DNA from 2 places in the Leucobacter allii genome. Region 1 is predicted to be linked to the other one. Evidence: riboswitches for the same ligand, from Rfam matches in the RefSeq annotation. Region 1 holds a riboswitch; the other holds the start of a gene.

The links. A riboswitch is a leader RNA that binds a small molecule or an ion and turns the genes downstream of it on or off. The one in region 1 is predicted to bind glycine.
Region 2: linked by a shared signal. The riboswitch ahead of gcvP (aminomethyl-transferring glycine dehydrogenase) and the one ahead of MUN78_RS11765 (L-serine ammonia-lyase) in region 1 are both predicted to bind glycine.

What each region holds. Positions count from the first base shown of each region.
Region 1 is NZ_CP095045.1:2,534,746-2,539,419, reverse strand. Features, by position in the region: gene MUN78_RS11775 (acyl-CoA thioesterase) at 1-170, shown strand, start outside; tRNA gene MUN78_RS11770 (tRNA-Lys) at 352-424, opposite strand; gene MUN78_RS11765 (L-serine ammonia-lyase) at 683-2,035, opposite strand; glycine riboswitch at 2,332-2,442, opposite strand; glycine riboswitch at 2,444-2,539, opposite strand; gene MUN78_RS11760 (hypothetical protein) at 2,800-3,429, shown strand; gene MUN78_RS11755 (APC family permease) at 3,593-4,674, opposite strand, start outside.
Region 2 is NZ_CP095045.1:2,277,530-2,282,203, reverse strand. Features, by position in the region: gene MUN78_RS10620 (glutamine synthetase family protein) at 1-494, opposite strand, end outside; gene MUN78_RS10615 (amino acid permease) at 709-2,283, shown strand; glycine riboswitch at 2,320-2,413, shown strand; glycine riboswitch at 2,418-2,518, shown strand; gene gcvP (aminomethyl-transferring glycine dehydrogenase) at 2,570-4,674, shown strand, end outside.

The DNA.
Region 1 (4,674 bases):
CCTCGCTGACGATGCGCGCGGTCGTGCGCAACATGATCAACCGCAGGACGATCCTCACCATCGAGCGCATCGTCTTCGTGAACATCGGGGCGGACGGCTCGCCCGCCCCGCACGGCTTCAACGGCATCACGTACGATCGCGATCGCATGCCCGTCTCCCTCGGGGGATGACGACGGCGCGGATCGCGCGCAGACTCCCGCGGGGAGCTCCGGGTAACGGTGCTCGGCTCCTCGCGGGAACCCTCTCGGCCGGTGCCGGGGCGAGGTGAGGGCGTCTCGCCCGTCCCGTTCGGACCCCGGCGCCGTCCCGACTTGTGGAGGGCGTTCCGCTGAATCGGGGCGGGGAACGCGGTAGGCCCCGTGGGACTCGAACCCACGACCCGCGGATTAAAAGTCCGATGCTCTACCAACTGAGCTAGAGGCCCGTGCCTCACTAATCTACCGTGTTTTCGGGGAGGGGAATCCCGCCCCGGGCGCGAGCGGCGAAGGGTCGCGCCCGCCGAGCTCGGGCCGAGGTGCAGCTTGGGTGAGCGATGCGGCTTCGGTGAGTCGGGATCGTGCGGATCGGTGTGACGGAAGCCGCATCGCTCACCGAAGCGACGCCCAGACCCGAAGCGACGCCCAGACCCGAAGCGGCGCAGGATCCGCGCCGGATCCGCACCGTGCCGGGCCCCGATCCGCGCTCAGCATTCCACGGTGTTCACGCCGACGCCGACCCTCACGGCGAGGCCGCCGAGCGCGGTCTCCTTGTACTTGTCGCTCATGTCCTTCCCGGTCTCGCGCATCGTGGCGATCACCTGATCGAGGCTGACGTGGTGCGAGCCGTCGCCCATGAGCGCCATGTTCGCCGCGTTGACCGCCTTCCCGGCCGCGATCGCGTTGCGCTCGATGCAGGGGATCTGCACGAGACCGCCGACCGGGTCGCAGGTGAGGCCGAGGTTGTGCTCCATGGCGATCTCCGCGGCGTTCTCCACCTGCTCGGGGGTGCCCCCGAGCACCTGCGCGAGTCCCGCCGCCGCCATCGAGGATGCGGACCCGACCTCGCCCTGGCAGCCGACCTCGGCCCCGGAGATCGACGCCTGCTCCCGGTAGAGGGCGCCGACCGCGGCGGCGGCGAGCAGGAACTCCCCGACGACCTCCTGGCGCTGCGCCGCGCACCAGCCCGCCGCCTCCGGGTGGTAGTGCGTGGCGTAGAAGAGCACCGCGGGGATGATACCCGCCGCGCCGTTCGTCGGCGCCGTGACGACGCGCCCTCCCGAGGCGTTCTCCTCGTTCACGGCGAGCGCGACGAGGTTGATCCACTCCTGCCAGTACCGCGGATCCCGATCCGGATCGCGCTCGCTCAGCCGCCGATGCCACTCGGGCGCGCGGCGTCGCACGCCGAGGCCGCCGGGCAGGGGCCCCGTGCGGGTGAGCGCCGAGTTCTTGCAGGCCTCCATGACCTGCCAGATGCGGGCAAGGCCATCTTGGATATCCCGTTCCTCGTGCCGGCTCCGTTCGTTCGCGAGCATCACCTCCGCGATCGAGCGCCCGGACCCCCTGGCATGCGCGAGCAGTTCGGCGGCCGTGCGGAACGGATAGGGCTCCGCCGGGCCGGCCGCGGATTCGCCGGACTCCTCCTCGCCCTCCCGCACGACGAAGCCGCCACCGACCGAGTAGGCGAGCTCCTCGTGGAGCGGGGCGGCCGAGGCGTCGAGGGCCGCGAAGCGCATCCCGTTCGTGTGTCTCGGCAGCACGGTGAGGGGGCGCAGCACGAGATCCTCGACGCCGAAGTCGAGCTCGACCGTCGGGGACCCCAGCTCGGCGGCGAGCCGGACCGTCCCCTCCGAGCGGATCCGGGCGAGCGCCCGATCCGCCTCGTCGGGGAGCACGGTCCCGGGGTCGAAGCCCTCCAGTCCGAGCAGCACGGCGGTGAAGGTGCCGTGCCCGCGCCCGGTCGCCGCGAGCGAGCCGGTGAGCTCGACGCGCAGTCCGGCGACCCGGTCCACGAGCCCCGCGGCGCGCACTCGGTCGACGAAGCCGCGGGCGGCGCGCATCGGTCCGACGGTGTGCGAGCTCGACGGGCCGAGGCCCACCGTGAACAGTTCGAACACGCTCGTGCCCGATCGCGCCCGCGCGGGCGGGAGCGACGGGGCAGCGGGTGCCGTCGTGGAAGAGACGGCGGGGGAGGCTGCGGGTACGGTCGCCGGGGAGTCTGCAGGTGCGGTCGTGGAGTCTGCGGGTACGGCGGGGGAGGCTGCGGGTACGGTCGCTGGGGAGCCTGCGGGGGAGGCGGGAACGGCGGTCATGGGGTCTCCGAACGGGGTGCGCGTTCGCGCGGGCGGACTGGGATCCTCCCCGCTCTGTACTGGGACCTGAGAGATTCGAACGCCCCGTCCGTTCGCGACGAGCGCGTCCTTGCACCTTCGGTGAGCCGCGGCGTCGCGGCTGCTTTTCAGAGTTGCCGTGCTGCAGCGGTACGGGTGCCTGAGAGATTCCCGGGGAGGGCTTGCTCCTACGGCGCCGGGTCGCACGCCCCCGGACTCTCCCGCTGCGGCTCGATGGCCGATATTCACGTTGATTGCAGCCGACGATAGCACCGCCGCGGCGGATCCCCAAGCACCGCGCACGGCACGCGCCCCGGTCGGATCGGGCCCGCGCCCCGACGGTGCCGGGCCCGTGCCCGGGCCGCGTGACGGGATTCCAACCCGGCTCCCATGCGCGCGGGCTCCCGGCGGCGTAGACTCTCCGGGTCCGCGGGCGGCCGGAGATCGCGCACCATCCCGTGCGCCAGGCCCCGCGGAGACACCCGAGGAGTTCCGTGCACCGAGACCATCAGCGTCCCATCCTGCAGCCCACCGCCGATTTCGACTGGATCATCGGCTCTGACGAGCCCGGCGCGGCCCACCGCCTCGCTCAGGAGACCTCGTGGGCGCTGCTGGACCGGGTGCGACGCGGCGCCGATCCCCAGGTCGTCGAGCGGGTCGTCGGGCTCGCCTCGGGCGACGGCATCGACGACATCGCGGAGCTCTGGGCGGCGGAGGGCACGCACTCCCTCGCCGGCGTGCTCTGGCGCCTCTACCTCCTGCGTCGCGTCGTCGCCGCGGATCCCGAGGCGGCCGCCGACCTCTTCACGCGCGGGAGCGCCGCCTCGGCGACCATCGATCCGGTCGTCGCCGGCGCCGCGGAGCCCGTGACCCCCGGCTCGATCGCGGGGCTGTGCGACACGATCCTGCGCGGAGTCTTCGCGGGGGATCTCGGCGCCGCGCTCGATCGCGCTGCAAGCTACTGCCGCCTCATGGCGCTCGGCGCGGCCGACCTCGCGGACGCGCGGGACGCGCACGACGACGCGCACGCGACGCAGCTCACCACCCGGGCGCTGCGCTATTCGACGCTCGCGCAGGAGCTGCACGCGGGGGCGCGCCGCTGGCGGGACGGCACGCTCGCCTGACGCGCCCGGGCCCGAACCCGCCCTGGTGCGCGGAGGAGACTGCGGTAGAATCTCTCGTGCCGGGCCGCAGTAACCCCGGGCTCCAATTTTCGCCGCTTCGAGCGGCCTTCCGCCGAGAGGCGTTCTGCGGCTCGGTTCCTTCCTCTCCGGTCGACGACCGCACTCAGGCGACGTGCACCCACGGACGGCGCGTGTGATCGGGCTCCGCCTCCCGCAGCACCTCGCGCGTCATCGGCGCGATCTCGCCCTCGCCGAAGAGCAGGAAGCGGGCGAAGCCGGCGATCGGATTCCCCTCGTTCCACCGGAAGTAGACGTGCGGCGTGCAGCCGAGCGCGTCGCGCAGGTGCAGCGCGACCGCGGCGATGGCGTTCGGCACCGAACTGCTGCGCACCACGAGCACGCGGAAGCCGTGGCGTTCGACGCCCCGCACGAGCAGCTCGCCCTCGAAGTCCGAGCTGTCGGAGATCTCGACCTCGATGAAGAGCGCGTCGGCGTCGGGCAGGCGATGCGCGCGCCGCGCGTGCTCGAGCTTCGCGGCGTAGCGCTCCGCCGACAGATCGTCCGGCGTGTGGGCGATCAGCCGGAGCTGTCCGGGAGCCTCGATGAACGCCGCGGCCGAGGGCTCGAGGCGCACGGCGGTCGCGCGCAGCTCCGTCGACCGGAGGACGCGGGAGACGAGGCTCACCGCGAGGATCCCCAGGATGAAGCAGCCGGCGATCTTGATGCCGTCGGGCCGCTCGATGATGTTCGCGACCGTGGTGTACAGGAAGACGAGGCTCACGATCCCGAAACCGATGGTCGCCCCGCGCTCCTTCCGCGCCCGCGCCGTGAGCGTCACCGCGACCGCCGCCGAGGTGATGAGCACGAGCACGCCGGTCGCGTACGCCCCGCCCTGCGCGTCGACGCTCGCCTCGAAGATCACCGTGATCGCGAAGGCGACGGCGGTGAACACGAGCACGAGCGGCCGCGTCGCGCGCGCCCACGCGGGGGCCATGCCGTAGTGCGGCAGATAGCGCGGGACGAGATTCAGCAGGCCCGCCATCGCCGAGGCGCCGGCGAACCAGAGGATCGCGATCGTGATGATGTCGTAGACGGTGCCGAAGCCCTCGCCGAGATAGGCGTGGGCGAGGTAGGCGAGGGCGCGGCCGTTCGCCGCCCCGCCCGGCTGGAACTCGGCGGCGGGGATGAGGGCGACCGTTGTGATCGATGAGGTGACGAGGAAGCCGCTCATGATGAGCGCCGAGG
Region 2 (4,674 bases), 260 kb from region 1:
TAGCCCTTGCGCCACGCGGAGCGGAAGTCGTCCTCGAAGACGATGAACTCGAGCTCGGTGCCGACGAAGGGCACGAGGTCGCGCTCGGCGAGCCGCTCCACCTGGCGCCTCAGGATCTGCCTGGGGGAGACGGCGATGGGGGCGTGGTCGGCGGCAGTCGTGAGGTCGGCGATGACGAGCGCGGTGCCCGGGAGCCAGGGGGCGAGGCGGAGCGTCCCGAGATCCGGGATCATCGCCATGTCGCCGTAGCCGCTCTCCCAGCTGGTGAGCGCGTAGCCGTCGACCGTGTTGAGCTCGACGTCGACGGCGAGGAGGTAGTTGCAGCACTCCGAGCCGTGCTCCATGGCGTCCTCGAGGAAGAGCCTCGCGGAGATGCGCTTGCCGACCAGCCGACCCTGCACGTCGGTGAACGCGACGATCACGGTGTCGATCTCGCCCGCGGCGACGGCCCGCCTCAGCTCGTCCGGGGTGAGGTTGCCGCTGTTCGGGATCATGTGGGCTCCTTGCTCGTCGTCGAGACCGGGTGTCACGTCAATGGTCGATCGCTCGACCATTAAAGCACGTCCCCCTCGGTGATCGCGCGGAAGAATTTACATAAAGGTGGTGGTAAACGACCAATAGATCGCTATAGTCGGTCTCGACATCGCACCACCGCAGCGTCGACGACGCACGACGCGCACCGATCACACCGCAGTGAAAGGGGCCGAGATGGCCAAGGACACGTTGAGAGTCTCCGGGGTGACGTACACCACCGCGGAATCCGGGTACTTCGAGAAGCGCAAGCTCAAGCGCGCCGCCGGCGTCTGGGGGCTCTGGGGCCTCGCCGTCGGGGCCGTGATCTCCGGCAACTTCTCCGGATGGAACTTCGGCATCGAGGCGGCCGGCTTCGGCGGCATGCTCATCGCCTTCGCCATCCTCGTGGTCATGTACTACGGCCTCGTCTTCTCCATCGGCGAGATGGCCGCAGCCATGCCGCACACGGGAGGGGCCTACTCCTTCGGCCGCGCGGCGATGGGGCCGTGGGGCGGCTTCGTGACGGGGCTCGCGGAATCCATCGAGTACGTCGCGACGACCGCGGTCATCGTCTACTTCTCCGCGGGCTACGCCAACGGCGTCACGGAGGGGCTCATGGGGTTCAGCCTGCCGAACTGGGTGTGGTGGATCATCCTCTACGCCGCCTTCGTGGCGCTCAACACGGCGGGCGCGGCCATCTCGCTCAAGTTCGCGATCGTCGTCTCCTTCGTCTCGATCGGCGTGCTCGTGCTCTTCGCCGTCATGGCGTTCGCGAGCGGCACCGTGAACTGGGGGAGCCTCCTCGACATCGCGCCCGACCCCGGGCAGTCCGCCTTCCTGCCGCACGGCGTGCTGCCGATCCTCTTCGCGCTGCCCTTCGCCATGTGGCTCTTCCTCGGCATCGAGGAGCTGCCCCTCGCTGCGGAGGAGTCGCACGATCCCGTCCGCGACATCCCGCGCGCCGGCCTCTGGGCCCGCGGCACCCTCATCGTCACCGGCCTCCTCGTGCTCCTGCTCAACACCGCCGTGCTCGGCGCCGAGGCCACGGGTGTCGCGGGGGAGCCGCTCCTCGACGGCTTCCGCGCGATCCTCGGCGACGATCTCGCCTGGGTCGCCGGTCTCCTCGCCCTCTTCGCGCTGTTCGGCCTGCTCGCTTCGCTGCAGGGAATCATGTTCGCCTACGGGCGCAACCTCTACTCCCTCTCCCGCGCGGGCTACTACCCCAAGTTCCTCTCGCTCACGGGCTCGCGCCAGACCCCCTGGGTCGCGCTCATCGCCGGGGCGATCATCGGCCTCGCCGCGCTCGTCATCGTGGAGCTCACGGGCGGCGACAGCGGCGTCGGCGGCGCCGTCGTCCTGAACATCGCCGTGTGGGGCGCCGTGCTCGCCTACTTCATGCAGATGCTGTCCTTCATCATCCTGCGCCGCAAGTACCCCGATGCGAAGCGACCGTATCGCAGCCCCTGGGGCGTGTTCGGCGCCGCGGCGGCGGCCGTGATCTCGGCGCTCATCTTCCTCGGCTTCCTGCTCAACGAGACCTTCCGTCCGGCCATCGTGGCGATCGTGGTGGTCTACGTCGTCGGCCTGCTCATCTTCGGGCTCTACACCCGCCACCGCCTCATCCTCTCGCCCGAGGAGGAGTACGCGGTCTCGGGCGGGCTCCACGGCGACCCGCAGCGCGAAGGCTACGGCGGGGAGGTCGAGGAGGAGCTCCTGGCGCTCGACGGCACGGACGCCGCCGGCGATCCCGATCGGCCGCGCGCCGTGTAGAGTGAGACCGCAGCAGCACATCTGAATACCGGCCATCACGTCATGGCGGGAGAGCCCGGGCCGAGCGCCCGGCGCCGTAGGAGCAACCCCTCCCCGGGAATCTCTCAGGCCCCCGTACCGTCACGACACGGCGACTCTGGAAAGCGGCAGGCGCGCGAGCGCCGGCTCACCGACGGTGCAAGGATGCGCCCGCCCGGGCGGGCGCATCCGAATCTCTCAGGTACCCATCACAGAGCGGGGAGGATCCTCTCGTCCGCTTCGTGCCCCGCACGACGTCCCCTCGGAGATCCTCGTGAGCCCCACCCCTCCAGCCAGCGCCTTCGCCGACCGGCACATCGGCGTGACCGCCCCCGCCGATGTGCGGGCCATGCTCGACCGCCTCGGCTACGCCGAGCTCGACGAACTCGTCGACGCCGCGGTCCCGAGCGCCATCCGCATGGACGGTCCGCTCGACCTCCCCGCCGGCGTCGGCGAGGAGCAGATCCTCGCCGAGCTCCGCGGCTTCGCGGCGAAGAACACCCCGATGGTCCAGATGATCGGGCAGGGCTTCTCGGACACGCACACGCCCCCGGTGATCCGTCGGAACGTCCTCGAGAGCCCCGCCTGGTACACCGCGTACACGCCGTACCAGCCGGAGATCTCGCAGGGACGCCTCGAGGCGCTCCTGAACTTCCAGACGATGGTCTCCGACCTCACGGCGCTGCCCGTGGCGAACGCCTCGATGCTCGACGAGAGCTCCGCGGCCGCCGAGGCCGTGCTCCTCATGCGCCGCGCCGGCAAGGCGTCGCCCACCGCGAAGGCCGTGCTCGACGCCGCGCTCTTCCCGCAGACCATCGCCGTGATCCGGGGCCGCGCCGAGGCGCTTGGCTTCGAGGTCGAGGTCGCCGACCTCGGCGCCGGGCTGCCCGAGGGGGAGCTCTTCGGCATCGTGCTGCAGCAGCCGGGCGACCGCGGCGCCGTCGTCGACCACGCGGCGACGATCGCCGCGGCGCGGGAGCGCGGCGCGATGGTGACCGTGATCGCCGATCTGCTCTCCCTCACCCTCATCGTGCCGCCGGGCGAGCAGGGCGCCGACGTCGCCGTGGGCAGCACCCAGCGCTTCGGCGTGCCGCTCTTCTTCGGCGGCCCCCACGCGGCGTACCTCGCGGTCCGCGCCGGGCTCGAGCGCTCGCTCCCCGGCCGCCTCGTCGGCGTGTCCAGGGACGCCGCGGGCCGACAGGCCTATCGGCTCGCGCTGCAGACCCGCGAGCAGCACATCCGCAGGGAGAAGGCGACGAGCAACATCTGCACCGCGCAGGCGCTGCTCGCCATCACGGCGTCGATGTACGCCGTGTACCACGGCCCCGAGGGGCTCCGGGCCATCGCCGAGCGCGTGCACGCGCACGCGAGGGCGCTCGCCGCGGCGCTCGCCGCCGCGGGGATCCCGCTCGCCTCGGCCTCGTTCTTCGACACGGTCGTCGCCGAGGTCCCCGGCCGCGCCGACGCGGTGATCGCGGCCGCGGCCGCGGCCGGGATCAACCTGCGCCGCATCGATGCGGGCACGGTCGGCGTCTCGACCGACGAGACCACGACGGCCGCGCACATCGCCGCCGTGGCGCGCGCCTTCGGCGCCGCCGAGCCGAGCGCGCCGGCGCCGGGCGCCGCGTTCCCGCCGGCGCTCGCCCGCACGAGCGACTACCTCAGCCACCCGATCTTCGCCACCGTGCGCTCCGAGACCCAGATGCTGCGGTACCTGCGCCGCCTCGCGGACCGCGACCTCGCGCTCGACCGCACGATGATCCCGCTCGGATCCTGCACGATGAAGCTCAACGCGACCGCCGAGATGGAGGCCATCTCCTGGCCGGAGTTCGCGGGCATCCACCCGTACGCGCCCGCCGAGCAGACCGTCGGCTGGCGCGAGCTCATCGCGGAGCTCGAGCGCCGACTGGTCGCCATCACCGGGTACGCCGGCATGTCGCTGCAGCCGAACTCGGGCGCGCAGGGCGAGCTCGCCGGCCTCCTCGCCATCCGCGGCTACCACCGCTCACGGGGCGAGGCGGACCGCACGGTCTGCCTCATCCCCGCCTCGGCGCACGGCACGAACGCGGCCTCCGCCGTGCTCGCCGGGATGCGCGTCGTCGTCGTGCGGAACACCGACTCCGGGCACATCGACCTCGACGATCTGCGCGCGAAGGTCGAGGCGCATCGCGACCAGCTCGCCGCGATCATGATCACCTACCCCTCCACCTACGGCGTCTACGACACGGACGTGCACGAGGTGTGCGGGCTCGTCCACGCCGCCGGCGGACAGGTCTACATCGACGGCGCCAACATGAACGCCCTCGTCGGCATCGCGCAGCCCGGGCGCTTCGGCGGCGACGTGTCGCACCTCAACCTGCACAAGACCTTCGC